One region of the Halobacillus sp. HZG1 genome, then DNA from elsewhere that is predicted to be linked to it. Evidence: riboswitches for the same ligand, from Rfam matches in the RefSeq annotation. Region 1 holds a riboswitch; each other region holds the start of a gene.
The links. Region 1 has a riboswitch for S-adenosylmethionine ahead of VKA52_RS11815 (O-acetylhomoserine aminocarboxypropyltransferase/cysteine synthase family protein). Riboswitches for the same ligand answer to the same signal wherever they lie in the genome.

Region 1 (7,320 bases):
CATGGACTGAAACAAGTTGTCTCCTGGCATGAACGTATATTCCTTGAAGAATTTCAGCTGTTCCTGCGCTTTTTCCTTCAGCCCAGATTGGACCGCAAGATCATCGAGATGCTGTTGTAAATGATTGTACACTTGTTGGAAGACTCTTCGTTTTTCATCCTGCATGACTTTATCATTATAGATTTCCTGCAATTTAGTAAATGCGGTTTCTTTCGTCCATTCCACCTTGATCACCTCATTACCTACATTCGACTTTTCTCCCTAAGATTCCTTTTTAAATCCGAACTGTTCTGCTTCCATTTGCATCGCTGTATGAAGAAGAGGAAAATCAGCCGCATCTTTTTCTAAATGACGGGATAAATTCGGAACAAGTTTGTTCCATACCATTGGATTTGCTGCCATCGATTGAAACAGTGCCACTTCATTATCTGACCACTTTCTTAGGGACTCGACGTAATGAAGAGTCATTTGAAAACCAGGGAGAAGCTGCTCGTCCCTTTTCCGCGCAAACTCTTTCATTGCCTCATCTCTCGGGACTCCCTCATCCATTTTCAAGCAGGCATCGGCGAGTAAAAATGACTGCATAAAGGCATCATTGATCCCCAACCCTGTACTCGGGTCTTTGCTGTGACCAGCGTCCCCGATTAATGCCCAGCCATCTCCATAGGCCGTTCGGAAGAAATTCGGCATGCCTGGTGTTCCTATCATCTTTCCTTGAAGCTTGGCACCTTTCATTCTTTCTCTCATTCTATACATTTGATCAAACGTTTGTTTAAACGAATCTTCCGGATTTTTCATCATCGTTTTGAATTCTTCTGGATGGATTTCGATGCCCAGGCAGTCCCGGTTGGGCTCCATCGGGAAAACAAAACCGATACGGCCTTCATGAAGGAAAATCTCTGTAGCAGGTTCTGATAAGGGGTCTACCCCCTCAAAGTAACCGTAGATGACCGGGCGCAATGGTTTCGTTTCTTCATACTTTTCTGAACCGGCCCAGTGGGCGATGTTTGAGTTTTTCCCATCCGCGCCAACGATTAAATCAGCATAGACATTCTGCGATGCCCCTTTTTCTATTAGACTGAGGCCGACGACCTTCCCTTCTTCCCATATCAACTCTCGTGCTGCCGTTTCAGGTTTAAATTGGACGGAGGGGAAAGTAAGCGCTCGTTCAATCAACATGGAGTCGAGCTTGTCTCTTCTTGGAATGATAGTATAGGATGTTCGCGGTCCTTCTACGAAGCTGCTACCAATATGTGTCCGCATCCTTGTTACTTTTCTCAACCCCGACTCCTCCAGTTGCTTAAGCACGCCCAATTTTTCTAAAAACCCTGTGTGGGACATAAAATGAGTAGACAGTGTATCACTTGGAAAACTGGCTTTATCGACAAGGAGGACTTTCTTCCCCATCTCTCCTAGTAAAATAGCTAAACTTGCGCCGGCTACACGTGCACCGACGATAATGACATCATAATGATGTTTCATGATTGCACACACCTTCACGTAACGTTTACCTCCATCATAACTGGACCACCACAAAAACTCTAGAGTGGCTTGTGATAGATAAGCTCCCTTTAGTTGAAGACTCAGTTTCGAGATGTTCGTGGGATTCCAGGGGCTCCGGGAAAAGGTCCGCTTTCCATGGGGCGGGCGGTGAGCCTCCCGCGGAAAGCGGGTTATTCCCCGCAGCCCCCATCCACTCAACAAACGTCTCGAAACTAAGTCTTCAACAATCCTGTCATATACTTTAACAACTGATCATAGATAATTGCATATAAAAAAACTCCCGCGGTGGGGAGTTTTAATTAGTAAGTGCGCTCTTCTTCAACTTCATGGTTTTGATCCAAGATTTGAAGTTTGCTCGGTTTGTTTTCTTTTGCGATTTCCTCTGCTTTGGCAACCGCAGTATCACGCTCATCATAAAGGTCTGTTGGAGCGACATCTTCGATTTTTACAAACCAGCCAGTTACATCTTTATTAGGTACAACACTATATTGTTTCATGAACTTCACTCCTATCTCATAGACTTAATTATCCATTCCCACAGCTGGGAGGGTTCAAACGTATCAAAATTGTTTGACAATAAGAAAAGACGCCTTTATAATTTCAAACAAGTCAGAAAAATTGAATAAAAACAACTCTTATCGAGAGCGGCAGAGGGACTAGGCCCTACGACGCCCGGCAACCTTCAAGGCAAACCCTTGAAAAGGTGCTACATCCTACAGATCACATGATCTGAAAGATAAGGGGAGGTATGAGATACATAAAGCCCTCTTCTTACTTAAAGAAGAGGGCTTTTCTTTTTCACTCTTCAACAAAGTGAATGCCCTAGGAAAAAAATAGAGGAGGAATTTTCCCATGAGTTTACCATTCCACACGTTTGGTCCTGAAACGAATTTGCTTCACGGTGGTCAGGAACCTGACCCCGCTACAGGTTCACGTGCTGTACCGATTTATCAGACGACATCGTATGTTTTTAATGATACGGAACATGCTCAAAATCTTTTTGCACTTGCCGAGCCCGGCAACATTTATTCACGAATCGGTAACCCAACCGTGGATGTATTCGAACAGCGCATCGCTCTTCTGGAGGACGGTGCCGCAGCGGTGGCGACAGCATCAGGCATGTCCGCGATTACGATGGCTATTCTGAATGTCGCTAAAGCTGGAGATGACATTGTGACTTCCACGAACCTTTATGGAGGAACGTACAATTTATTTGTCCACACCCTCCCTCGTTATGGAATCAATGTCCACTTTGTAGAAGGAGATGATCCTGAATCGTTCGCCAAGGCGATTACTCCTCATACAAAAGCGATTTTTGCCGAGACCATTGGGAACCCTAGTTTGAATGTACTGGATATTGAAGCGATCGCAGACGTCGCGCATGATCACCACATCCCTTTCATCATCGATAACACATTCGCTACTCCTTATGTGTGCAGACCAATCGATTGGGGAGCAGACATCGTTGTGCACTCTGCCACGAAATGGATTGGCGGACATGGAACGGCCATTGGAGGTGTGGTGGTTGATAGTGGACGTTTTGACTGGAATCATGAGAAATTCCCAGGGTTCACTGAACCGGATGAAAGCTATAACGGGATTCGATTCGGGTTGGATGCCGGCCCTGCTGCTTTTGCCATAAAACTACGCGTCCAGCTGCTTCGAGATATTGGGGCCTGTCTTAGCCCACAAAACGCATTCTTACTTTTGCAAGGTCTGGAAACTTTACACTTGCGAGTGAAAACACACGCGGATCAAGCTTTGGAAATCGCCGAATACTTAGTGGACCACGATGGTGTTGAATGGGTGAATTATCCAGGGTTGAAAGACCACCCTACTTATTCTTTAGCCCAAAAATATTTTCACTACGGGCATGGATCCATTGTTGTCTTTGGAATTAAAGGCGGGCGTGATGCAGGTCGTAAACTAATTGATCAAAGTACCATCTGGTCGCATGTAGCCAATGTCGGGGATGCCAAATCTTTAATCATCCATCCAGCTTCTACGACCCACCAGCAATTAAGCGACGAAAACTTGAGTAAATCGGGTGTAACAGAAGAACTAGTCCGCTTGTCTGTTGGCTTAGAGTCTGTGAAAGATTTAATCCAGGATCTGGACAATGCCATCTTCCACGCCACTGGATATAAGAAATCCTATGGTAAGAGCAAACATGTGGCAGAGCCTGTTTTATCATCATCCCTGGACCGTTCGAACGGGGAATTGAGGAAAAGAGTGATCGGGATCGTAGGCACAAGTACTCTTCTTATGGAGCAAAACAAGTTGGAAAGGTTAGGGTTTGAAGTTCTTACCTTCTCTCATCTTGAGGATCTGCGTAAAGAAACGAATGTCAACTGGGATATCGTCTATGTTGAAGAAGCCGATGAAGATGTCTTGAACATAGCAAAAGAAATAAAGCCAACATTACTCTGGTCAAGGAAACCAATCACTCACGAAGATGCAGCCATCATTTCCGGGGTAAGCCTTTATGACGCTGTCGTGAATATCCGGTCAGGGAAAGATTTTTCCACTTCCCTCGTATCGGTCTAGTGAAAGAAAGGAGAATGAAAAGCATGTCATTAAGAAACCCCGCCAGCCACCCACGAACCAATCAATCGATCTCGATCGGCACTTTCACCTTTGAGTCTGGTGAAGTGCTATCAGATGTCGAACTTGCTTACGAAAGATACGGGCCGACGAATGCCCCCGTTATTCTCGTATGCCACGCATTAACGGGCAACCAGCTCGCCGTCGGTTCAAGGGATGAACGTGGCTGGTGGGCCGGTTTAATTGGGGAAGATTGTCCAATTGATACCAATCGCTATCAAGTGATCACCTTCAATGTTCTAGGTGGATGTCACGGATCAACAGGACCCGCAAGCATTAACCCGGACACAGGCAAACCATACCGGCAAACCTTTCCAAAAGTCACGATTCGGGATATGGTGCATGCTCAATATGAGGCTTTACAACAGTTAGGCATCACTCATGTCCATGCGATTGCAGGTGGATCACTTGGCGGTATGCAGACGTATGAATGGGGACTTCTTTACCCTGATTTCATGAAAAAACTATTCATTCTCGCCGCTACCCCTTATTTAAGTGATTATGGCATCGCATTTAACCATATCGGTGCCAGAGCCATAAAGAGTGACCCTCATTTCCTAAACGGGGACTATCATTCAAATGAGGACCTCAGAGGATTCGAAATTGCCCGTATGACCGGAATGGTCACGTACCGAAGCAGTACATTATTTGAAAAAAGGTTCGACCGGTCCTATAACACTGATACGTCGTATGAAATTCAATCCTATTTGGACTACCAAGGGGATAAGATCAAAGAGCGCTTTGATGCCAACAGCTACCTTTACCTTCTTGAGGCGATGAACAATCATGACATTGGGCGAGGGAGAAATGGTTGGGCACAAGCAGCGAAGCAATACAAAGCAGAGGTCCACACCTTCAGTTTCGAACACGACCTCCTTTACCCAGAAGCCCTGATTCAACCATTCTCTACCTTCTGTAAAAAAGGAAAGCATCATCACATCCCCACTGACTATGGTCATGATGGATTTCTCGTAGAATTTGACCGTTGGGGCAAATGGGTGGAAGATCAATTAATCTAATATCCCACCAGGTACTTTCCCCTTGTACAAATCAAATAAAAAACCCGTTCCGTTTTGAATTCAAAACGGAACGGGTTTTTTTAATGATCACTCAAATGACTGACAGGAACGACTTTATACCCTTTAGCATACAGGTTCTCCAATAAAAGCTCTACGGTTTCCACTGTAGAAAGTTGAAGGTCATGAAGCAGAATAATGGAATCTCCTTCTACTTTTGAAAGAATATCCTCTGCTACTGCTTCCGGCGGGAGATCTTCCCACTTCTCAGAATAAATGGTCCAGGGAACAACATGACCTTCTTCTTGATAGTTGGCAGAAGGCAGGTTTCCAAAAGGCAATCGCAGCAGGTCCACCTTTTGTCCGGTCACTTGTTCCAGAATCGTTTGAGTCGATGAGATCTGCTGATTGATCTGTTCGTCTGACATGCGACCCAAGCGAGGGTGATTCCATGTATGATTACCAATTTCATGCCCGCGCTCACTCACTTCCCGAACCACCTCAGGATAGTAACCTACGCGCTTGCCAATCATGAAGAAAGAGGCCTTCGCTTCATACTGGTCCAGTACGTCAAGGATTTGCCTGGTGACTTCAGGATGAGGACCATCATCGAAGGTTAAAGCCACTTCTTTCCCCTCCTCATGTAAATGGTCATCTAAAGTAAAGTCCTGATATTTATTGTCACTTCCCTGATCCTCTGAAGTTAGATTAGTCATTGCTTCAGGAGTCTCTTGGAAGGCTCCTTTATATTCTGAACGAAGAAGCTTAGATACTTTGCTTTTCTCGATTATCACACGGACCGGTTCCTCATTAGCTGGATCGTCTATAAATACAAGGACCCCTTCACCCGTCAAAGCGATGTCTTCGTAAAATTCAGGTTTAGCCTCAAGCTTATCTATAAGCTTCGAGTTTTCTTCACCTGCATCAATCATTTTTTCTTTCGTCCAATCGTGAAGACGATCGACATAATAGATGTCTTCCTTGAATAATTCTTCCATCGACAAAGCTTTGCCATTTTTCTTATCGAAATTCATAATGGTTTGATTGGTAATGACTCCACCCCTACCAAGATCAATCGTTTCGATAAACCTCACAACAAAAAAACGTTGGTTTTGATGGATGACTTCAAAATCAATGTGCAGCTCGTGCGCCTGATCTCCATTATTTTTTTGTTTACTCTTATAACTTTCTTGTTTAAACAAAGCTTTCTGCTGATTCACATAATCTATAATAGTCTGGTCAATTTGGTTATTCGGTGTTTGTGGATAATGAGCGGTCATATGATACTCTTCAAATTCATTAATCTCTGTTTCTATACTTACGTCATACATTGCCGCCTGCTTACCCTTTTTCTTCCCCGACTCTTCATTAGCATTTGCAATGAAAGAACAGCCGGACGCCGTCAACAAAACAAACAAAATGGTATATATAATCGGTTGTCTCATGCTTTTCCCTCTTTATCTCATAGTCACACTATCTATTGTAACACAAATGTAACAATGACTTAATAACTTCGATATATTCAGTAAATTAAATTAATTCAACAAACCCTTTTTTCGTAAACACTCCTTATTCTTGAAGGTTCAGTTTCGAGACGTTTGTGTAGTGGGTTGGGGCTGCGGAGGATAATATAGCGGAATAAAAAAAGAACTTTCCCATAAGGAAAGTTCTAAATGTTGGTGCGGACGTCCCATAGCTCTGGAAAGAAGCGGTGGTCGAGTACTTTTTTTAAGTAGCCGACGCCCGAGGAGCCACCTGTGCCTTTTTTATGTCCTATGATTCGTTCGACTGTTTTCATATGACGGAAACGCCATTGTTGGAGACTGTCCTCGATGTCCACAAGCTTCTCCCCTAATTGGTACAGGTCCCAATACTGTTCCACATTTTTATAGACATTCGTCCAGGCAGCTTCTACGCTGGAGTCTTTTTCATACAGTTGTGTGTAATCCCGGTCCAACAGGTTTTCAGATATATGAAAACCTGAATCGGATAGCTTCTCAATAGCAGCATCGTAAAGGCTTGGTGCACGATAAGCCGTTTCAAGCCGCTGGTGCAGCTCAGGGTCTTTTTCGTAGATCTTCAACACGTGAGGCGTTTTATACCCCAGTGCAAATTCAATCATCCTATACTGATAGGATTGGAAGCCGGAAGCCTGTCCAAGCTGATCACGGAATTCCATATATTCGGACGGGGTCAA
Region 2 (7,320 bases), on a different contig from region 1:
CATCCTGGATGGCAAGTCGGACGGATTCTGCAATCAAACTTAAGGTGGTTTTTCCTTCTGAATAACGGACGGGCTTCAGCTCACCGATTCCGGTGATCGCCCCTTGAATTTGACTGGCCATTACACGAACTCCCTTTCTGAAAGCTGACGAAATGCTTGTAAGCTGGATGGATTACGTAAGGACGCTTCGTTTTTCACTTCTTCTCCTAAAGCGGCTGTTTTCGCTGCTCCTTCGACCCTTTTTCCATTGATGGTATGAGGGATTTCCTCCACTTGATAAATTCGCTTCGGTACATGACGGGGAGAAGCTTTGGTCCGAATCTGTTGGCGTATTTCTTTTGCCAAGTCTTCCGTCAGATGTCCCGTAACGACACAAAGGGTGATTTCTTCGTCGTTATTTTTCGGTAATCCGAAAACGACGCTGTCTTTGATTTCTTTGATATGGTCTACGACACCGTAAATTTCAGCCGTCCCAATACGGACGCCGCCTGGATTCAATGTTGTATCGGCACGTCCATAAATGATGAAGGATTGGTCGATGGTCTGTTCAGCTAAGTCCCCATGGGTCCAGATCCCTGGTCGTTTGGAAAAGTAGCTCTTCCGGTAGCGTTCCTCTCCACCTTCGCCGAAGAAGGTGAGCGGCATGCTCGGGAACGGTTTCGTACACACAAGGTCTCCTTTTTCTTCGTAAACAGAAGCTCCTCGCTCATCCAATACATCCACCGCCATCCCCAACGCTTTGCATGCGATTTCGCCTTGTTTAAGAGGGTGGACCGGAGATCCCATCACAAAACAGCCGATAATTTCTGTTCCGCCGGAAATGGAAGCAAGGAACAAATCCTGTTTGATGGTTTGATAAATCCAGTTGTATTGCTCAGGGGCTAAGGGAGCCCCGCAGGATAGCAGACTTTTCAAAGAGTCGAGCGAATGACTGCTTTTCAGGTCGACGCCTGCTTTCATCAATGTATCTAGGTATTTAGGACTTGTACCAAAATGGGTGATGCCGACTTCATCCGCAATGTCCCACAAATGGGTGAGGGAATCCTGTCTTACAGGAGAGCCGTCATACAACAGGATGGCGGCTTCACTGGTTAGCCCCGACACGAGCCATGGATACATCATCCAGGCGGTATTGGTGTACCAGAACAACACGTCATCTTGCTGGACATCGCAATGGAGCTGGTGTTCTTTCACATGTTGCAGAAGCGTCCCACCGACCGAATGGACAATCGCTTTCGGCAGCCCCGTCGTTCCTGATGTATATAAAATATATAAGGGATGGTTAAAAGGGACGGGTTCGAACGTTGGCTCTTCTGCTTCATTGTTACAAAGCTCGCTCCATGAAAGAGATTTAATCCCTTCAATATACGTTTCCCCTTCGAACGAGACGAGTGCGGATAGTCCTTCCAGGTGTTCCGTCGTCTGCTTGATTTTGTCCTCGATTTGGAACGGCTTTTGTTTATATTGATAGGAGAGAGTAGAGATCAATACTTTCGGTTTCACCTGACCAATGCGGTCGACGATTCCTTTCGTCCCAAAGTCAGGGGAGCAGGAGGTCCATGTCGCCCCTAATGAAGTGGTTGCAAGCAAGGCCACTAATCCCTGGATATCGTTCTTCGTGACCCCGGCGACACAATCGCCTTTTTGAACACCTAATTGTTTTAAACCTTCCTGGGCTTTGGCAACGGATTGTTTTAGCTCCTGTAAATGAATGCTTCGTTGAACACCTTCTTCATTTGCTTCATAGGCAACCACTCGATCAAGAGAACCCCTTAGCATGTTTTCAGCGAAGTTCAATCGTGCTTCCGGAAACCATGTACTATCTGGCATCGAAGGGCCAGGGACAAAAACACGGTCGCCTTTATTTCCGATAATTCCGGCGTAATCCCAAACGGCTGACCAAAATTCAGCGAGGTGAGAAACGGACCAGCGGTGGAACCGTTCATATGGAAAAAGCGGTTGGCCGGTAGATTCAGCAAAAGCTTTGATATGTGATTGTTCTATTCTTCCGCTCGATGGCTCCCATAGATAAGGAGAACGCTGAGCTGTGATTGATGTATTCATTGGAATTGTCTCCTTTCGAGTTATGTATGAGGCACTTCAATCAATAGGGCCATGCCCTGTCCGCCACCGCCACAAAGGGACGCGATGCCTTTTCCACCGCCGCGCCGTTTCAGTTCATGGGCAAGGGTCAAAACAAGCCGGAATCCTGTGCCGCCTAGTGGGTGACCAAGAGCGATCGCTCCACCGTTCACATTGACCCGGTCATAATCAATGCCAAGATCCCGGCAGCTGGCAATCACGACACTGGCAAAAGCCTCGTTGATTTCAAACAGATCGATATCGTCAGTCGTCAATTGGTGTCTATCTAATAGTTCCTGGATCGCTTGCGATGGTTTCGTTTGCAAGCTCGGATCTGGTCCGGAAATCTCTGACCAGTCGATGATTTCCGCCAACGGATTCTGCCCGAGTGATTCAGCTTTCTCTTTCGTGGTAACGATCCCAACGCTCGCCCCATCCGTCATCTGCGACGCATTGCCTGCCGTAATTGTGCCTTCGTTGGAAAAAGCCGGTGAGAGGTTCAATAACTTCTCGGCTGTTGTACCTTTGCGGATACCTTCATCTTCTTCAAGCAAACCTGAAAAAGGAGCGACTTCAGGTTGGAACCACCCTTTTTCTTGAGCATTCGCTGCTCGTTGCTGGGAAAGGGCGGCGTATTCATCCTGCTCCTCTCGACTAATTTCGAAGGAGCGGTTTTTCTCATCGGTAAGAGCTCCCATCGATACATCCGTTAAGGCGCACCACAAACCGTCGTTCAGTAAGGTGTCTTTGAGGATGCTATGGCCGAGTCCTGAAGAAGCACGTACAGGAGCAGTATGAGGAGCGTTCGTCATCGAGTCGAAGCCACCGACGATGTATAATTCTCCTTCGTTCAATTGCAGTCTTCGGGAGGCATCTGCGATCGTAGCGATCCCGCCTAAACAGACATTGTTCAATGTGATGGCAGGTGTATTGATCTCCACCCCCGCCTTATAAGCGACTTGCCTAGCAGGATTTTGGCCGCCCCCAGCCTGGATGACTTGGGCAAGCAGCGCGCCATCTGCCTGTTTGGCTATGGGATTTCTCTTAATTAGAGCGTTTAATGCGTGCGATCCAAGTTCTGCTGCGGATTTCTTTTTCAAAGCCCCTTTCCATTTTCCGAACGGGGTACGAATGCCATCTAAAAGTACAGTACTCATCTATGTAGCCACTCCTTTTTGTAAAATAGAAAGAGCCCTCTTCACAAAAAATAAGAAGAGGGCTCTTGGCTCTTCTTATCTTCCAGGATCATCTCCTGCAGGAATTAGCACCTTTTCAAGCGGTTGCTTGATGGTTGCCGGGCGTCAACGGGCCAGTCCCTCTGCCTCTCTGGATAAGAAATTGGTATTCAGTTGGAAATTATAAAACCTCTCTATCAGTGATAGAGAGGCTAGAGATTATGTAAATCTCTTATCTTCCTGAGCGTTCACTCAGTAGGATTTGGCACCATGCTATATAAATAGCGGTTGCCGGGTTTCACAGGGCCAGTCCCTCCACCTCTCTGGATAAGATGTTCTTTCGTTATTTGGTTAAGTGCCATGTTAGCAAGGGAAAGGATAAGTGTCAATGCATTTTATAGAAAAGTGTGAAAATTTATTATATTTGGGGTTCTGTTTTAGTAAGTGATTAACCAATCTATGAGGAACTTTTGGAGTTTTTCAGGATCATCCATAGAAAAACACCATCAAGTCATGATTGACTACTTGGTGGTGTTTGATCTGTTCTTAATTAATGATCTGTTTTTGGAGTTTTGTAAGGCTGCTCATGGAAGAGTAGTAGACTCCTATTCAAATAGCTCCAGAATCTCATCCTCCACATTTTCACTGACAGCTGCCGTGCCACCAAAAATAGTGAAGTAGAAGGTTTCGTTCTTAACAAAATAATCCTTCACTTCAGGCGAAAGGTAATTGGATGGAGTTAACAATAACGGTTCACCATACGTATAAGTGGCTCCTGCAAGAGCGTCTGCAAAGTCCGCTCCAGTCGCGATATTCACAAACGTCGGTTCCAGTTCGAAATGCTCAGCGATAGCAATCGATGTGCTGTATCTGTTCTTCCCTGAAATTCGCTCAGGATCAGGAAGTTGAGAGAAAACCTTTTGATCGACAACCCCGGAACCTCCTACAACATAGGTGAAGTCGTAATCGTTGATGGCCTGCTTCGTAGCTTCCGGAAGTTTACTTTTTTCTGTCAAAAGGATCGGCATCATGTTGCTTGCCGCTACAGGTGCAATGGAAAGGGCATCAGGGAAGTTTCTTCCGTATGCGACCACGGCTCCATCACTAGGTGGAAGCACTTCAGCAATAGCTGTTGCGGTTTCGTACCGGTCAGATCCTGAAATTCTTTCGACATCCAATCCTAATTTCACAAGGGAGTTTTCGACGTCTTTGGAAATGGCACCTGTGCCACCAAGGATCGTGACATGTTTGGCACCTAACACATCAATCGTCGATTTTGTAATTTGCGAAAGAGCGTTTTTCCTGGTCAAAAGAATCGGCGCATCATAGTAGAAGGCAAGCGGTGCTCCTGCAAGTGCATCAGGAAAATCGGCTCCTGTTGCCAGGATGATATGATCGTTTGGATACCCACCACTTCGACGTACAGCGATCGCTGCTGCGGTATGGTAGCGGTCTTCTCCGGCTATACGGTCAATGTATGGTTCCTCTTCGATAACAAAAGGACTCAGCATATACGTTTCTCCATTATTCAAGTCAGCTAAATCAGAAGCTTCAAGATAATAGACTCCCGGATTCAAATAAAACCCACCCGCAAATCCATACTCGTCGCTGTCTTTAAAATAGCTATCCATTTCTTCACCGGAGGAGCTATAAACATCTACATTCAGCTGCATGTTGGTTTCATCTACATCCATAGAGAAGAGAGATACAGAGAGATCCACTTCTTCATCTCCATTGATTTCAATCTTGTAATAATCCTTATCACCCTTAGTGAATGTACCTACGGCGAGATCCTCCGTGGTTATATGATTGGCTTGGGCCATTGTGTTATTCGGCTCTTCCTCTTCAAATTCTCCCCATTCATTATAGCCGAGCAGTTTAACTTCCTGAGCATTCGGAACCTGTTTTTGTTTTTTGAAATCTTCCAAACTCTTAAATGGTGTTTCGCTTGTGGCCAGGACAGGTGTGGTCAATAAAGTAGACGTTAATAGAGCAGCAACTGTAAAACCAACAAATTTTTTCACTCGTTTCATTTTCCCCTTTACTTTTAACTTCATTAGGACTTAAGCAACAGTGCAACCGCTTACTATACTTCTCTCATCACCTTCCATTCGAGTTCACTAAAAGGATTATAAATCAGTCCTCGAAGTAAAGCTATCTATTTTTTATGACAAATATCGACTTCAAAAGCTTTATGATTTATAAACCCTTTTTTATTGTCCAAATAAAATGACCCCGGTCCATTACCGAGGTCATCAATGGGAGTCTAAGAACAAGTGATTCATAATCAATTGTCTATTCGATTTGCTTTCTTCGAATCTATGTTTTATTTGAAGTCTGGAAGACGTGGTAAGTATTAGTTACTGAAAGGTAATTCATCACCGTGCGGATTGGTGGCAGGAGGTGCCGGGTGATCGTTTTGGGCTTCCTCACTATTTCCCTTTCCATTCTGACTGTTATTATTCCCTGCATCTGCGGCCACAACGGAAGCGGAACCTCCCAATATTAAGAAAACTAAACCAAACATGATGACACATTTTTTCATTCTATAATCCCCCTCTTAGAATTCATAGTATTGGTCAATGATCGACGGCATTGGTATAGTCCAACGCTAATTTGTAATAGCTTGCTGCTTTTTTATAACCTCCCTTCGCCTCATAGTATTCTCCTAAAAATCTCGAATACCTTTCCACTTCCTGGATTTTTCGATATTTTTTTAGTGTCGGCATGAACTCTTTTTTGACATATTCCTCCCATTTCTTTTCCTCTGCCTTAAAAAAGGAATAGAAAAACCAGAACTCTTTGGTTAAGACATTGTCACTGGGGAGTTGTTCTGCAATCTTTGTATGACTGTCTAGTTCGTGCAGGCATTCCTCGTTTTTCTTCTCCTGTATGTATACGAATAACAACAGCACGAGCGATTTGAAGTAACTGAGGCTGGTCTGTTCTTTATAGTACATGGCTTTCTTTAAATGGGTGATGGAAAGATCCCTCTCCTTTTTACGTAAATGCATGGTCGCTAAGTTATGGTAAATGACCCCGAGGTGATCACGATCATCGATTTCTTCTGCTAATGTTTTCGCTTTTTCAAAGTTGGAGAGGGCCGAATGCACATCCCCGATGCTGCTGAAGCAGATCCCGATGTGGATGTGGATTTTCAAACACTGCCTGGGTTTATAGTTGTTTTGAAAAACCGTAAGGGCGGACTGCGCATAGGAAAAGCTTACAGTTTCTTTTTGAAGCACGTATAAGGATAAGGCATACAGGAAATATAGATCGGCTTGTTCCAACTCACTAAGGTGGATGGAAGAATACTCGGCTAAACCTCTCTCAAAGTAGCCTTTAGCCTTATCTGGTTCGTTTACAACCCAATAGTAGTTTCCGAGATGTTTATAGTAAAAGAAGCGGTTTCTTGATGATAATGTCTCGAAGAAATCGTCTATGAATCTGAGGGAATGATCGACCTCGTCTATGAAGTCCAGGATGATGGCTGCTCGGACTTTTTTAATATGAAACTCTGCTTGGAGCTGGGTATGGGTGACGGGATGGATCAGTGGCTGCAATTCTTTATATATGCGTTCGCATTCATCTTTTTTATTATCTAACAGAGGCTCTTCCCATTGGTGGAGGAGCTTTTTTATTCTTCCTTCATCTGCCTGAATTTCCTCATAATCTACCCCTACTCTTTGCAACAGCAGGATAAGTGTTTCTTTTTCTACGGTGGTTTTATTGTTCTCGATCCTTGAAAGATAAGACGGGGAAACAATGGATTCGGCTGTTTCCTCCTGACTCATTCCCTTTTTCAATCGGTAGTATTTTAATATTTTTCCCATTTCCATAGTCATTCACTTCCTTCATTCATATTGCGCAAGGTATAGAAAATGAAAGCACAAATCGTCAAAAAAATTCAGTGACATGCGAAATACAGGTTTTAACAGTTCAATGATACCATTGATTTAGAAATAAATGTTGAAAAATTAGGACAACTTGGAAGGGGGGATGGATAGGAAAGAATGATGTTTGTCGTTTAGGGATAACCAGGCTATTTGAATATTAATGAAGG
Region 3 (7,320 bases), on a different contig from region 1:
GAAGATTTGGCAGCAGAAGATGTGATTACACCGGAAGATTTTACAGATGAACATTTAATGATTGCTAAAACAGCGGAAGATTTTGTTCTTGGTGAGGTTGTTCCAAAAATTGACAACCTTGAAAACCACGAATTTGAACATTCCGTAGCCCTTTTGAAGCAAGCGGGAGAGTTGGGATTGTTAGGTGCTGATGTACCTGAAGAGTACGGTGGACTTCAGTTAGATAAGATCAGCTCTTCATTGATTACTGAAAAGTTTTCCCGTGCTGGAGGCTTTTCCGTTACCCATGGTGCTCACGTGGGCATAGGCTCTCTACCGATTGTTTTCTTCGGTAATGAAGAACAGAAACAAAAATACCTTCCATTGCTTGCTACAGGGGAGAAAATTGCTGCGTATGCTTTAACAGAGCCAGGTTCAGGATCCGATGCTCTTGGAGCAAAAACGACAGCAAAGTTAAATGATGCTGGTACTCATTATGTATTAAATGGAGAAAAGCAGTGGATTACGAACTCTGCCTTCGCTGATGTGTTCGTCGTATACGCCAAGATCGATGGAGATAAGTTCACGGCGTTTATAGTGGATCGTGACTATCCAGGCGTATCTACAGGTCCAGAAGAGAAAAAGATGGGAATTAAGAGTTCTTCCACTCGTACATTGATATTAGAAGATGCGGAAGTCCCTGTGGAGAATGTTCTTGGAGAAGTTGGGCGCGGGCATGTCATTGCATTCAACATTCTAAATGTCGGTCGCTACAAACTGGCGATTGGCGGAGTAGGTGGTTCTAAGCGAGCAATTGAGCTTTCGGTCAAGTATGCCAAGGACCGCAAACAGTTCAAGACTCCGATCGCAAGCTTTCCATTAATTCAGGAAAAGATCGGTTCTGTAGCAGCCAACACCTATGCAAATGAGAGCTCCGTGTATCGTACGGTAGGTTTATTCGAACAAAGCATGGGTAAATTGTCTGACGAAGAGCTGAAAGATGGCGCTGCCGTTGCTAAAGTCATTGCAGAATATGCAATTGAATGTTCATTGAACAAAGTGTTTGGAACAGAACTTCTGGACTTTGCTGTGGACGAAGCTGTACAAATACATGGTGGATACGGTTTTATGGCTGAATACGAAGTAGAAAGAATGTACCGTGATTCCCGAATCAACAGAATCTTTGAAGGTACGAACGAAATCAATCGTATGATCGTCCCAGGTACACTGTTGAAGAAAGCAATGAAAGGCGAGTTGCCTCTCCTTCAGCAAGCACAAGCCCTTCAAGAAGAAATTATGATGATGATGCCGGAAGAACCGGGTGTGGAAGTTCTGGAACAAGAGAAATATTTATTGAAAAATGCGAAGAAGATTGGTCTCCTTGCTGCTGGTCTTGCCGCACAGAAATACGGAGAGAAACTGGAAAATGAGCAAGAACTTCTTGTAAATATCGCGGATATAGTAGGCGAGATTTATAACATGGAATCTGCCGTTCTTCGTACGGAGAAAGCAATCAATAAATCAGGTGAAGAGAAGAACAAACAGAAACTCCTCTATACACAAGTGTATGTGCAGGAAGCCTTCAATCGAATCGAAGGACATGCGAAAGAAACATTGATTGCAGCGGAATCCGGGGATTCTTTAAGAATGATGCTAGGTGCTATGCGTAAACTGACACGTCATACACCTACAAATGTTATTCCTAAGAAGCGTGAGATTGCAAAAGCATTGATTGAAGCTGAAAAGTACACGGTTTAAAAAATAAGGTTGAATGTCACACAGGGCCTGCACTTTCGAAACGCGAAGGTGCAGGCCTTCGTTTTGCTCTATTCATCTTAAACAATATGGCAGGATTGTGGAGGACTCAGTTTCGAGACTTATGTTGAGTGTATGGGGGCGGAGGGGAATATCTCGCTTTCCGCGGGAGCGCGGTGAGACTCCTATGGGACGTGTGGGACAGGTGAGACCCCGGAAGGCTTAGCCTGAGGAGGCTCACCGCCCGCCCCATGGAAAGTGTTCAAATGCGGAATCGTCCTGGTAGACACGACTGTCATAAGCAGAACAGCAAAGGAATGTGCTTTTCATTCCTTTGCTGTTCTGCTTATGACGCGAGTGTCTGGACGATGGAGCAAGACGAACCTTTTCCCGGAGCCCTAAACTCACACAAACACCTCGAAACTGAGTCTTCAACTAAAGGGAGGATTATGGAAGAGCATGAGATGAATATGAAGACAATCTTAGAAATAAATGAAATCTTCGCCTTCGTTGTGATAAAATATTAGACAACAAGAATGAAGGAGGGTGTGAAGATGTCTTTAACCTTCTATTGGTACCCAAATTGCGGTACATGTAAAAAAGCTAAAAAGTGGTTGGATGAGGAAGGGATTGACTACGAATCTGTACATATTGTCAATCATCCCCCTTCAGAAGAGCAGTTGAAGAGCTTTATTTCTACTAGTGACAAACCTGCAAAGAAATTCTTTAACACTAGTGGGAAAAAGTATAGAGAACTGAATATGAAGGAAAAGCTAAAAGAAGCAGATGAAGCACAGATGATTGAGTGGTTGGCATCTGATGGAATGCTTATAAAGCGGCCCATCCTAACTGATGGTGAAAAAACAACCATAGGGTTTAAGCAGGATGAGTTTGAAAATGTTTGGGCTCAGTGAGCACATTATTGGGAATAGAAGCCTATAGCTTTTATGTTTATATTAGTTGTTGAACTATAATTATTATTTTGGAGGTAATTGACATGAGCGTACCTAAAGACCTGCGTTATTCTGAAGAACATGAATGGGTGAAAGAAGAAGGGGAAAAAGTTAGAGTCGGTATTACTGAATTCGCGCAATCAGAACTTGGAGATATCGTATTCGTAGAACTTCCAGAAGTCGGGGATGAGCTGGAAGCAGATGAGCCGTTTGGCAGTGTAGAGTCTGTGAAGACAGTTTCTGAACTTTATGCTCCTCTTAGTGGTAAGGTTGTCGAAGTTAATGAAGACTTGGAAGACAGTCCGGAATTTGTTAATGAATCTCCTTACGATAAAGCCTGGATGGTTGTTGTTGAACCAAGTGACAACTCCAAGGTCAATGATTTGATGACTGCGGAAGAATATGAAGCAATGATTGATGAAGACTAAGGATAGTGCATTGGACAGGCAGGGCTTTAAGAATCCTTGTCTGACATGATCACGTTTGATCTTAATCATGTTCAGACCATGCCTGAGAGGCATGGTCTGTTTCTATATAGTAGGTGATGAAGATGGATGGAGAACGAATCGTCATTGTTGAAGGAATCACGGATAAAAAGAAGTTGAACAAGGTCCTTGATGAAGATATTGAAATCATCTGCACCCATGGGACTTTAGGAATCGAGCGGATGGAAGAAATGATTTTTGATCACAATTTAGATGATCGGACCGTGTATATTCTCGTGGACGAAGATGACTCTGGCTACAAATTAAGAAAACAATTGACGGAAGAGCTTCCTCACGCCGAACATATCTATATAGATAAGGCTTTCAGAGAAGTAGCAGCTACGCCGGAAGCTGAATTAGCAAGAGCCTTACTTAGTAGACATTTCAACGTAAAATCGATTTATTTAATATAGGAGGATGGCTGTGGAGGAAATAAAAACATCACCAGAAGTAAAGAAGCACTTTGATGCTCCACAAACGACCCTCACCTTCGTTCACAGCCCTTTTTGCGCAACGTGTCATTTAGCACGTCAAATGCTTACAACACTTGAAGCGGTCTTTGATCGGGGAGTTTTTAAGGAAATGAATGCTTCTCTGCACCCTGAATGGATGCAGTATTATAAGATTAAAAGTGTCCCGTGTCTGCTAGTGACGAGGGATGGGGAGGTAGAGGAAAAGATATATGCTTTTCAATCTGTCTCCTATATGTATGAGAAAGTCGTTGGTTTTGTTGAATAGTGTATGTATTTCCCAGGAAATGACCACTACTGTAGAATTGAAAACTTCTCTTATTAAATATGGTTTGGAAGTTATTCTATAATAAAAAACAGGGAAGACTCTCCAGAGTCTTCCCTGTTTTTTCTAGTCTTGAATATCATACAATTTCTCCTAGTTTGCTTACAATATCTAAGAAGGAGGACTGATCACCAAAATTCGCATGGATATTACCTTGTTGATCGATGATGATGGTGGAAGGAACGCCATCACAATTGTACATGTCATAAACGTAACGTCCTTCGTCAGAAAGAGTAGGCTGCGTTAAAAACTTTTCGGTGAATTCGAGACCTTCCTCTATCTTCCGTTCTCTTCCAGAAACATTGATCGTCAGCATCGCTACTTTTTCATGATCCATCGTTTTGAACAGTTGTTCTTTCATAGGTAAATCTTTCCCGCAATCTGGACACCAGGAGGCCCAGAAGGTCAAGACAATAACTTTCCCTAGTTCGTCTTCCAGTTTATAGATTGAAGATTGATCGTTAATATAAGGCAGTTCAAATAAAGGGGCTTGTTCACTCAATGTCATTCTCCTTTGTATCTGGCGAAGTTATGGATTGACGCTAATCTATGTCCCATGCTAACATAATTATTAATTTCATATCGACATCTTCACTTATCCAGAGTGGCGGAGGGACTGGCCCGACGATGCCCGGCAACCGGCAGGTAGACTGCACGGTGCTAAATCCTGCGAAGTCTTTGACTTTGATAGATGAGAAATGTAAACGCGATCAATCTCTTCTATTTAAAGAAGGGATTTTTTTATTGTGTAAATCGCGTGAATATTTGCTGTTTTGGTTTATAATTGATCGACTTTATTTTCTGAACAATCTGTTTTGGAGTTGACACAAAATTCGTACGGTGCTACAATCCTCTTTGTGCTACTTAAACGAGTTAAAGTAATAATAATTTAATAGACTAAAATCTCTTATCCAGAGTGGCGGAGGGACTGGCCCGATGATGCCCGGCAACCGGCAGAACTATTTTGCTCAGGTGCCAATTCCTGCAAAGTAAAAAACTTTGACAGATGAGAGAACAGATTTTTAGGTATGATTAAAAACGCCGCTCTGTTCTCATAACAGAGCGGCGTTTTTTTGGAAGTGGAGGGAAATCATCATGATTACAATTAAAGGACTATCAAAGATATTCCACACGAAAGATCAGGATGTACGAGCTGTGGATGACTTAAGTCTTAACATTAACAAAGGGGAAATTTATGGGGTGATCGGCTATAGCGGTGCCGGTAAAAGTACATTTATTCGTTTACTGAACCGGTTGGAAGACCCCACAGAAGGAAGCATTCTTGTCGATGATCAGGAACTCACTTCTTTGAGTAAAGGAAAATTAAGGTTGGCAAGACAAGAAATTGGAATGATCTTCCAACATTTCAACTTGCTTTGGTCGCGAACCGTTCATGATAATATCGCTTTTCCATTGGAAATTGCCGGTATCCCTAAAGCTGAGAGGCAGAAACGAGTCGATGAATTGATTGATTTGGTGGGATTGAAAGGACGTGGAGGTTCTTATCCATCTCAATTGAGTGGCGGACAAAAGCAGAGGGTGGGGATAGCCAGAGCACTTGCAAACAACCCTAAAGTTCTTTTGTGTGATGAAGCTACATCCGCCTTGGACCCAGAGACCACTGATTCGATTCTTGATCTCCTTGTGGATATTAATGAAAAACTCGGCCTTACAATCGTTCTGATTACACATGAAATGCATGTAATACGCAAAATTTGTCATCAGGTGGCGGTTATGGAAGAAGGGAAGATTGTGGAGCAAGGGGAAGTGTTGGATGTCTTTCTCCATCCTAAAAAACCGGTAACGAAGAAGTTTGTGGATCAAGTGATGGGAGATCCGGAAAAAGAGACCTCCCTGCAGTTGATCAAAGATAATTACCGATCTGGAGAAATTATCCGTCTTCATTTTGTCGGAGATAGTACAAATCAAGCACTCATCAGCGATTTATCCAGGAAGTTTGAAGTAGATGTCAACATTCTGCATGGGAAAATCACCCAGACGCAAAAGGGTGCGTATGGAACAATGTTTGTACAGTTTGATGGAAATCAAAAAGAAGTCGAGCGTGCCATTGATTATATTGGATCAACATCTGTAGAAGTGGAGGTGAATCCACATGTTTAATGAATGGTTCCCGAACGTAAGAATGGAAGACATGATTACAGCTACAAATGAAACCCTCTACATGACTCTGGTTTCTGTCGCAGGTACGTTTGTTTTAGGTTTGCTATTGGGACTACTTCTTTATTTGACCGGCCCTGGGGGTCTCTGGGCAAACAAAACATTGAATTGGATCACTGCTTCTATCGTTAACATATTTAGAGCGATTCCTTTTATCATTCTCATTTTATTGTTGTTCCCGTTTACTGATTTTCTGATTGGAACTATTCGAGGGCCTCAAGCAGCGCTACCTGCACTAATTATTGGTGGAGCTCCATTCTATGCCCGTTTAGTGGAAATTGCTTTGAAAGAAGTCGATAAAGGTGTCGTGGAAGCCGCAAAATCTATGGGAGCTAAGTATTCGACCATCATTTTCAAAGTATTGCTTCCGGAATCGATGCCAGCTCTGATATCAGGGATTACCGTAACAGCGATCGCATTGATTGGATACACTGCAGTAGCAGGTGCAATTGGATCAGGTGGACTTGGCGACTTCGCTTATTTCTACGGCTTCCAAAGAAGTAATTTTGATGTTGTATTTATCTGTACCATTTTAATTATTTTGATTGTGTTTATATTCCAATTCATCGGAGATGCGATCTCACGGAAATTGGATAAAAGATAAAGATAAAATAAAGAAAAGGGAGAGAATGAAAAATGAAAAAAATCTGGACGAGTTTAATCGCTGTATTGTTTATCCTAGTGCTCGCAGCTTGCGGGTCATCGAATGAGGAGGAAACTTCATCAGGATCTGAAGGTGAAGGTGATGCCAAAGAGATTAAGGTAGGAGCCACTAGTGTTCCTCACGCTGAAGTTCTTGAAAAAGCAAAACCTATGCTCGAAGAAAAAGGAATCACATTAGAGATTGAAGAATATCAGGATTATATTTTACCGAACCAAGACTTAGATGAAGGTCGAATCGATGCAAACTATTTCCAAACGATTCCTTATATGGAGACTCAAGAAGAAGAGAAAGGATATGACTTTGTAAACCTCGGTGGTATCCACATTGAGCCGATCGGAGTTTATTCTCAAAAGTATGAAAACCTGGAAGATGTGGAAGAGGGCACGACGCTAGTCATGAGTCGTTCCGTATCCACTCACGGACGAGTTCTTTCTCTCTTAGAAAAAGAGGGGCTGATCAAATTGGATGAAAGTGTTGAAAAAGTAGAAGCTACGGTACAGGATATTGTAGA
Region 4 (7,320 bases), on a different contig from region 1:
CTTTTTAAAAAAGGTACATAACTACCATATTCCATGGATCCCTTAGAACTTCTTATAGAAAAGGAGCAAAGATATGCAGGAACTGACGAAGGATTATCTCGAAGAAGCTATTCAAGACAGCCGCCCCTTCGCTTCATCCGGGAGTGTCAACATGAGTCTCCCTCAATACGACGAAACCATCAAGGATTACCTTGGTGTGACCATCATCACAACAGACGGAGAGTGCTTTTCAGCCGGTAATAATGACAAATATATTCCGATGCAGAGCACTTCAAAAATTATCGGCCTTATGCTCGCTTTACAGGATTTCGGAAAAGAGCGTGTATTCCAAACAGTAGGCATGGAACCAATGGGTGATTTTTTCAATTCCATCAGCCAGCTTGAGTCTTATGATACAAGTAAACCTTTCAATCCAATGATCAACGCAGGAGCCATAGCTGTTGCTGCGTTGATTAAAGGACAAACCGTTGATAAACGATTCCATCGCTATATGGATTTCCTGCGTCAGGTAACGAATAATGAGCAGCTAGAAATGAGCAAGGAAGTATATGAGGCCGAAAAGGCGAACGGTGCACGGAACCGCTCCCTCGCTTACTTCATGGAGAGTACCGGTACGTTGGTTACGGATGTAGAAGAGGCGCTCGACCTTTATTTCCGAATGAATTCCGTCATGATGTGCTGTCACGATTTCGCCCGCGTGGGTCTGTTTTTAGCAAAAGGAGGACTGGACCTTGAAACAGGTGAAAAGCTGATCCCCTCCCACCACTTACGCACAGTGAAGGCAATCATGATGACATCAGGGATGTATAATTCATCCGGGCACTATGCAGTGGAAGCAGGTTTTCCTTGTAAAAGTGGAGTATCTGGAAGCATCATCGGTTCCTCCCCTGGACGTATGGGAATCGGCGTGGTAGGACCGGCCATTGATGAAAAAGGGAACAGTACAGCCGGAGGTGCCTTGATAAAAAAGCTCTCACAGGACCTTGAACTTAATATGTTCGGTGTCGAGAACACAGAAAGGAAGTATGAAGATGGCGTTTGATTATGATCTCGATTTTGATAATATCGACTTCCGCAAAAATCCCGAGAAGTACCGCGTCGGACGTGGCGAACAAGGGGTATTGCTCGTAGAACCATATAAAAGTGAAATCCTGGCTCACTGGCGCTTCAAGACACCGGAAATCGCCCGGGAATCATCGGATAAAATCTATCAGATGTTTCTCGACTACAAAGAAGCGGATGACTTCGTCGGCATGGATATGGCCCGGAAGTTCCTACAGATGGGCTACACACGCTCGCGGCGATACGCGAATTATAAAGGAGGGAAAAAATATGACAAAAACGGAGAAGTGAATGATCGCGACATTGACAACGAGAAAGCAGAATCCGCAAGAATTTTCGAGGAAAAATGGGTGCTGGCCCGTGAAGATGAGGATTATCTAAAGAAAAAGAAAGCCCACCAAAAGGAACACGGATAATATATTGACAATTTCGACTATTGAACGTAGGATAACATTAACCCGAGTAAACAAATCGGATTAATAAAATGGAGGGGTGTACGCGTGAAAACATACCCACTTCTGATTAACCTGCTGTTCATGGTCATCTCCTGGTCCATCGGAGTTTACTTCCTATCTGTCATTTACACTCCAACGATCATCATCCCCCTCTTCAATGACTTTATCTGGATTCGCGACTACAAAGGACTCCTCGGCTTGACGGCTATTTTTACTGTCATGACTATTCCCTTGGTGGCCATCCTTTATAAAAAACGCGGACAAATGAAGAGAAAGACAACATGGTACGGCATGAATGCCATCACTCACCTGCTCTGGATCGGTACGCTTGCTCTACAAGTCAAAACAGTTCTCTACAACTTAGGAATCTGTCATTAATTGACAGGATTCCCATCTCCTCTGTCGAACCATTGAGGTAGAGGAGGAATACATATGGATTTTCAAACCTTTTATGAAGAGTACAAACGAAGAGCAAGCCAACAAGATTTAGATTACTTGAAAAAAGTGACATCACAAGCCCTCGTTGCAAGAGAGATCCGTCATGGGGAAAGAGTGGATTACTCGTATGAAGAGTCGATGGAGGGATGGCATCAAGCCTTCGAACATTTCAAGGACCAGGATATGTACTGGATTTACACCGACCATTCCGTGACCATGCTTAATGAAAACATCCAGCTTGCCGCCTTCTGGATTTCCATCCGGTTAAACGGAGAACTCCTGCCAACATCCAACCTCTTTTTTGATACATTCGAAAAACAGGGTGACGAATGGCTGCTCGTCCGCAGCTATATCGAATCCGGCGTGCAAAACCCACCCATCTAAGCCTCCTCTTTTAGAAGGAGGCTTTTTTCTCATCCCAAAAAAGTTTTCGGAAAAATTTCTTGTCAGCATATTGTCAAAACTTTCTGAGTAGTGTAGAGTATTCAGCAATTAGAAAAAATTACAATTGAATCTCTTATCATGAGAGGCAGAGGGATTGGCCCGACGAAGCCTCAGCAACCCCTGGTTTTACCAGGAAGGTGCTAACTCCAACAAGTTGTTTTATCCAACTTGAAAGATAAGAAGAAGAACCGTACCCACAAAAGTCTTCTTCTTCAAGAAGGCTTTTTTTATTTCCCTTTTTAGATTTTATCAAGGCGTTGGATATTGAACCATTAACTAATAAAGGATGTGTTGTTATGTGTCCGCATACGGATACGAAATTCGTTCAGACCGGGAACCAGCGGGATGAACCTACGGGGGCGATTAACCCTCCTGTATATTTTTCCACCCCCTTCCGCCACCCCGGTTTAGGAGAGTCGACAGGTTTTGATTACACGCGAACCGGCAATCCTACCCGTCAAACTCTGGAGTCTTCCATCACTGATATCGAAGGTGGGGATGCAGGATTTGCGTTCAGCTCCGGGATGGCTGCGATTCAAACCGCCCTCTCCCTTTTTAAAAAAGGCGATGAAATCATCGTTTCCGAAGATTTATATGGAGGGACGTTCCGCTTATTTGAACACATGGAAGAGCGTTACGACCTTCGCTTTCATTATTGTGACAGCAGCAACCTTGAACGCATCCATACCTACATCAATGAACGAACGAAAGCCATTTATGTGGAAACACCGACAAATCCGCTGATGCATACGGCTGACATCAAGCAGATTTCAACAGTCACGAAAGCCCACAATCTTCTCCTGCTTGTTGATAACACCCTTTATACACCGGTGTTACAGCAGCCGATAGCAGAAGGGGCCGATGTCGTCATCCATAGTGCTACGAAATATTTGGCGGGTCATAATGACGTACTGGCCGGAATCCTTGTAAGTAAAGGAAAAGTCGTAAGCGAGAAGCTCGCTTTTCATCAGAATACATCTGGAGCTGTCCTCTCTCCTTTCGATTCATGGCTTGTGATGCGCGGGATGAAGACGCTCCCCCTTCGGATGCGCCAGCATGAAGCAAATGCGAAATCCGTGCTTGCCTTCCTGGAGGACCACCCGAATGTCACAGATATCTTCTACCCTGGAAAAGGCGGGATGTTATCATTCAGACTTCAATCCGAAGAATGGATCGACCCCTTTCTAAGAAACTTAAACTTGATTAGTTTTGCCGAAAGTCTCGGTGGTGTAGAGAGCTTTATCACCTACCCTGCGACCCAGACCCACGCTGATATTCCAGAAGAAACCCGGATCAGTTACGGGGTTTGTAACCGCCTGCTCCGTTTCTCTGTCGGTGTCGAACATATCGATGACTTGATTCAAGATCTTCACTATTCCCTTGCCCAATTACCAAAGGAGGAACCGATCCGATGAATGATCATTCTTTGCAAACCCGATTGTTGCACAGCGATTATAAATTCGATCCGCACAACGGAGCGGTCAGTGTCCCGATTCAGCAGGCATCTACCTTCCATCAGCAGGATTTCGACAATCCCGGAATCTATGATTACAGCCGATCCGGCAATCCGACCCGAAAAGCACTGGAAGACACCATTGCGGGACTGGAGAGTGGAAGTCACGGCTTTGCTTTCGCCTCTGGAATGGCTGCGATTTCTACGGCCTTCATGCTTTTATCGAAAGGTGACCATGTCGTCATCACACAGGATGTGTATGGGGGAACTTTTCGTATGATCCGCGATGTTCTCGTAAGATTTGGAATCGATCATACATTTGTGGATATGACGGACCTCCATGAAGTAGCAACGGCCATTCAGTCAAACACCAAACTTTTGTATATAGAAACACCTTCCAATCCCACGCTTGAAATCACAGATATTCGTGCCGTCGCAAAATTAGCAAAAGCGAATGATTGTTGGACATTCGTCGATAACACGTTCATGACTCCCGCTCTGCAGCGCCCACTTGAACTTGGTGCAGATCTTGTCCTGCATAGTGCAACGAAGTTCATCGCTGGTCACAGCGATGTGGTGGCAGGCCTTGCCGCTACCCACGATGAAGACATCGCAGAGCAGCTCGGTTTTTTGCAAAATTCATTCGGCTCCATTCTCGGCGCACACGATTGTTGGCTCGTGCTTCGCGGCTTGAAAACCTTACATTGCCGAATGACGCAATCTTCAGCATCTGCTGTAAAGATCGCAGAGAAATTAAGCGTTCACCCACTCGTAGAACACGTCTACTACCCCGGATTCCGTTTCCATCCGGGAAGCTCGACTCAAACGTACCAGGCACAAGGGTCTGGAGCAGTATTGTCCTTCAGGCTGCGTGATGAAGAAGCAGTAAGACAGTTCACAAAACATGTGGAAATCCCGGTTTATGCGGTTAGCCTCGGGGCAGTCGAATCAATTTTATCCTATCCCGCACGGATGTCTCACGCCTCCATGCCAAAAGAAGAGCGTGAAAAGCGTGGCATAACTGATGGTCTGCTTCGTTTATCCGTGGGGCTTGAGAACCCGGAAGATCTACTCAACGATTTCCATCAAGCTTTAGAAAAACTCGAACCCCAGGCATTTCTACAAACAGGAGGTTGAGCGATGGATGGAAGCGGAGCATAACGCCCTGCTCGAATGTTCTCAAGTTTAAGCAGCGGCAGGGTGCTTTTATCAGTATTCTCTTAGGAAACTTATTAGCGAATGTATAGCTTTTATTAGCAGCTTCTGGCCTTTAATTAGCGACTTTTCAGCTTTTATTAGCATCTGGTCCTTCTTCCTTCACAAAAAAACGCCGAACATCAGCATAAGCTGCGTTCGGCGTTTTCTTATTTATGCTTATAAATCACTGTACTATACACTTGCGACTTCGCTTTTGGATCCAAATGCTTGGCGGCACTGTTCACCGCTGCCATCGCTTCATTGAATCCGGAAGCGATAAGCATCGTTTTCGCTGGATAGACGGCCGCATCACCAGCGACAAATACCCCTTCCAGACTCGCACACATATCTGTCGAAACGGGGATTCTTCCTTTGTCCGTTTCCAATCCCCACTCGTCATATAAACTCTTATCGATTTGCAAGCCTTCATAGACGAGGATATGATCGACCTCAAGCACGGAACCGTCTTGAAGGATCGCTTCTTTGAGAGCTTCATCTCCTCGCAGCTCTTCAATCTTTTTATTTTTATGGATGTGAACAGAGGAATCTTCTACCTTTTCAACATCCTGTTCATAGACCGCTTTAAATTCATCCCCGCGATTCAATAGATGAACTTCTTCTGCCACCCCTTCAAGAGCGAGTGACCAGTCAATGCCGACACGGTTTTGCGAGACGACCGCAACTTTCTGCCCTCGATACTGTTCCAGGTTTTGAATGGTGTAGTGAATCTGTTTCCCGTCATAGAGATCGCTGCCTTTCACTTCAAGCGGCTGCATTTCAAACGTGCCCAGACCGGATGCGACAATCACGGTTTTTGTATGATGCGTTTGGCCGTCATCTGTCTTGAGGAGCAGATTTCCATCTTCTTTTTTACCGATAGATGTCACTTTCACCCCTGTCACAAAGGCAGGTTCAATCATTTCCGCCTGTTCCTTGACATTTGTGACGAGATCTTCCCCTGTAATACCCGGGAACCCGCCGACGTCATAGATTTTCTTCTCCGGATAGAAAAAGGAAACCTTGCCCCCGACTTGAGGCTGGTACTCGATGACTTTTGTCTTCAAATCTCTCATTCCACTATAAAAAGCAGCATATAATCCTGTGGTTCCTCCACCAATTACTGTTACATCATACATCTCTTCCATGGACGTGAACTCCTTTTTCTATTGGGTTTTCATAAGCAAATAGACAAAATATGGGGTGCTGACAATCGACACGACAATCCCTACAGGAATCTCTGCCGGGGCGATGATATTTTTCCCAATCGTATCAGCCACGACTAAAAATATCGCTCCGATCAATGCAGCGGCGGGAATCATCCGTTGATGCCCGGGGCCGACGATTCGGCGGGCGATATGCGGAGCCACAAGACCAAGGAAGGCGATTCCTCCTCCTGCAGCCACTGATAAACCGGCCAGACCGACAGCAAGAAGTAAAAACGTCCGCCGCGCTTTTTCCACTGGAATACCGAGTCCCATCGACATCGAATCCCCTAAATTCATAACGTTCAACGTTCGAGATCTATAGATGGTCCAGGCAATCATCAATAGGATGGGTGGTACAATGACAAAAACGAGATTCCAATTGCCCATCCATAAATCCCCTGCTAACCATACGAGCGCCTGATTAAAATCCTGGGGGTTCATTTTCACTTGAAAAATGATGAGTACTGCGCTGAAACCTGCATTCACACCGATTCCGACGAGAATGAGGCGTATAGGGTTAACCCCTTTTTTCCAAGCGAGCGCATACACAAGGAAAGCTGCCAGGAACGCACCAATGAGGGCAAACAATGGCAAAATGTATATACCAAAACCGGTAACCATCGCCATCGACGTTTGGAAAAAGAAAATATATAAAATGACAGCAAATCCTGCGCCTGTATTAATTCCAAGAATACCCGGGTCGGCAAGGTCGTTCTGCGTGACTCCCTGGAAGATCGCCCCGGAAACGGCCAGTCCTGCGCCCACGAATAAAGCGAGGACCATGGATGGAAGTCTGAAATTAAAGAGCACCAGCTCCTGGCGGTCGGTCCCCTGCCCGATGAATGTTTTCAGAACGTCCAGAGGAGCAATTTTAACAACGCCCATGTTCAAACTGATGAGAACCATCAAGCCTAGGAAAAGAAACAGCACGGCCATCACAAAAGATAAACGTGTCTTCCTCATAAACTCCCCCTCCCTTCACCACGAGCAAGGTAAAGGAAAAATGGGACACCAATGCATGCTGTAATGGCTCCAACCGGTGTTTCGTAAGGGGCATTGACAAGTC

Region 2: another riboswitch for S-adenosylmethionine. It lies ahead of VKA52_RS09965 (acetyl-CoA C-acyltransferase); the one in region 1 lies ahead of VKA52_RS11815 (O-acetylhomoserine aminocarboxypropyltransferase/cysteine synthase family protein).
Region 3: another riboswitch for S-adenosylmethionine. It lies ahead of VKA52_RS12450 (methionine ABC transporter ATP-binding protein); the one in region 1 lies ahead of VKA52_RS11815 (O-acetylhomoserine aminocarboxypropyltransferase/cysteine synthase family protein).
Region 4: another riboswitch for S-adenosylmethionine. It lies ahead of VKA52_RS02170 (methionine biosynthesis PLP-dependent protein); the one in region 1 lies ahead of VKA52_RS11815 (O-acetylhomoserine aminocarboxypropyltransferase/cysteine synthase family protein).

What each region holds. Positions count from the first base shown of each region.
Region 1 is NZ_JAYLVQ010000063.1:44,547-51,866, forward strand. It holds gene VKA52_RS11800 (hypothetical protein) at 1-225, opposite strand, end outside; gene VKA52_RS11805 (NAD(P)/FAD-dependent oxidoreductase) at 262-1,482, opposite strand; gene VKA52_RS11810 (DUF2188 domain-containing protein) at 1,803-2,000, opposite strand; SAM riboswitch class I at 2,136-2,246, shown strand; gene VKA52_RS11815 (O-acetylhomoserine aminocarboxypropyltransferase/cysteine synthase family protein) at 2,356-4,050, shown strand; gene metX (homoserine O-acetyltransferase MetX) at 4,074-5,126, shown strand; gene VKA52_RS11825 (polysaccharide deacetylase family protein) at 5,207-6,568, opposite strand; gene kynA (tryptophan 2,3-dioxygenase) at 6,793-7,320, opposite strand, start outside.
Region 2 is NZ_JAYLVQ010000061.1:166,926-174,245, reverse strand. It holds gene VKA52_RS09975 (thiolase family protein) at 1-121, opposite strand, end outside; gene VKA52_RS09970 (acetoacetate--CoA ligase) at 121-2,064, opposite strand; gene VKA52_RS09965 (acetyl-CoA C-acyltransferase) at 2,085-3,239, opposite strand; SAM riboswitch class I at 3,312-3,419, opposite strand; SAM riboswitch class I at 3,487-3,591, opposite strand; gene VKA52_RS09960 (cell wall-binding repeat-containing protein) at 3,863-5,281, opposite strand; gene VKA52_RS09955 (hypothetical protein) at 5,614-5,802, opposite strand; gene VKA52_RS09950 (helix-turn-helix domain-containing protein) at 5,837-7,096, opposite strand.
Region 3 is NZ_JAYLVQ010000065.1:31,265-38,584, forward strand. It holds gene VKA52_RS12420 (acyl-CoA dehydrogenase family protein) at 1-1,737, shown strand, start outside; gene VKA52_RS12425 (arsenate reductase family protein) at 2,289-2,648, shown strand; gene gcvH (glycine cleavage system protein GcvH) at 2,732-3,115, shown strand; gene VKA52_RS12435 (toprim domain-containing protein) at 3,238-3,585, shown strand; gene VKA52_RS12440 (thioredoxin family protein) at 3,596-3,910, shown strand; gene VKA52_RS12445 (TlpA family protein disulfide reductase) at 4,047-4,469, opposite strand; SAM riboswitch class I at 4,560-4,665, shown strand; SAM riboswitch class I at 4,872-4,980, shown strand; gene VKA52_RS12450 (methionine ABC transporter ATP-binding protein) at 5,063-6,088, shown strand; gene VKA52_RS12455 (methionine ABC transporter permease) at 6,081-6,749, shown strand; gene VKA52_RS12460 (MetQ/NlpA family ABC transporter substrate-binding protein) at 6,782-7,320, shown strand, end outside.
Region 4 is NZ_JAYLVQ010000021.1:15,567-22,886, reverse strand. It holds gene glsA (glutaminase A) at 74-1,042, shown strand; gene VKA52_RS02185 (DUF4385 domain-containing protein) at 1,032-1,478, shown strand; gene VKA52_RS02180 (hypothetical protein) at 1,563-1,895, shown strand; gene VKA52_RS02175 (flavoprotein) at 1,950-2,339, shown strand; SAM riboswitch class I at 2,470-2,581, shown strand; gene VKA52_RS02170 (methionine biosynthesis PLP-dependent protein) at 2,696-3,814, shown strand; gene metC (cystathionine beta-lyase) at 3,811-4,989, shown strand; gene VKA52_RS02160 (NAD(P)/FAD-dependent oxidoreductase) at 5,217-6,194, opposite strand; gene VKA52_RS02155 (FecCD family ABC transporter permease) at 6,213-7,217, opposite strand; gene VKA52_RS02150 (FecCD family ABC transporter permease) at 7,214-7,320, opposite strand, start outside.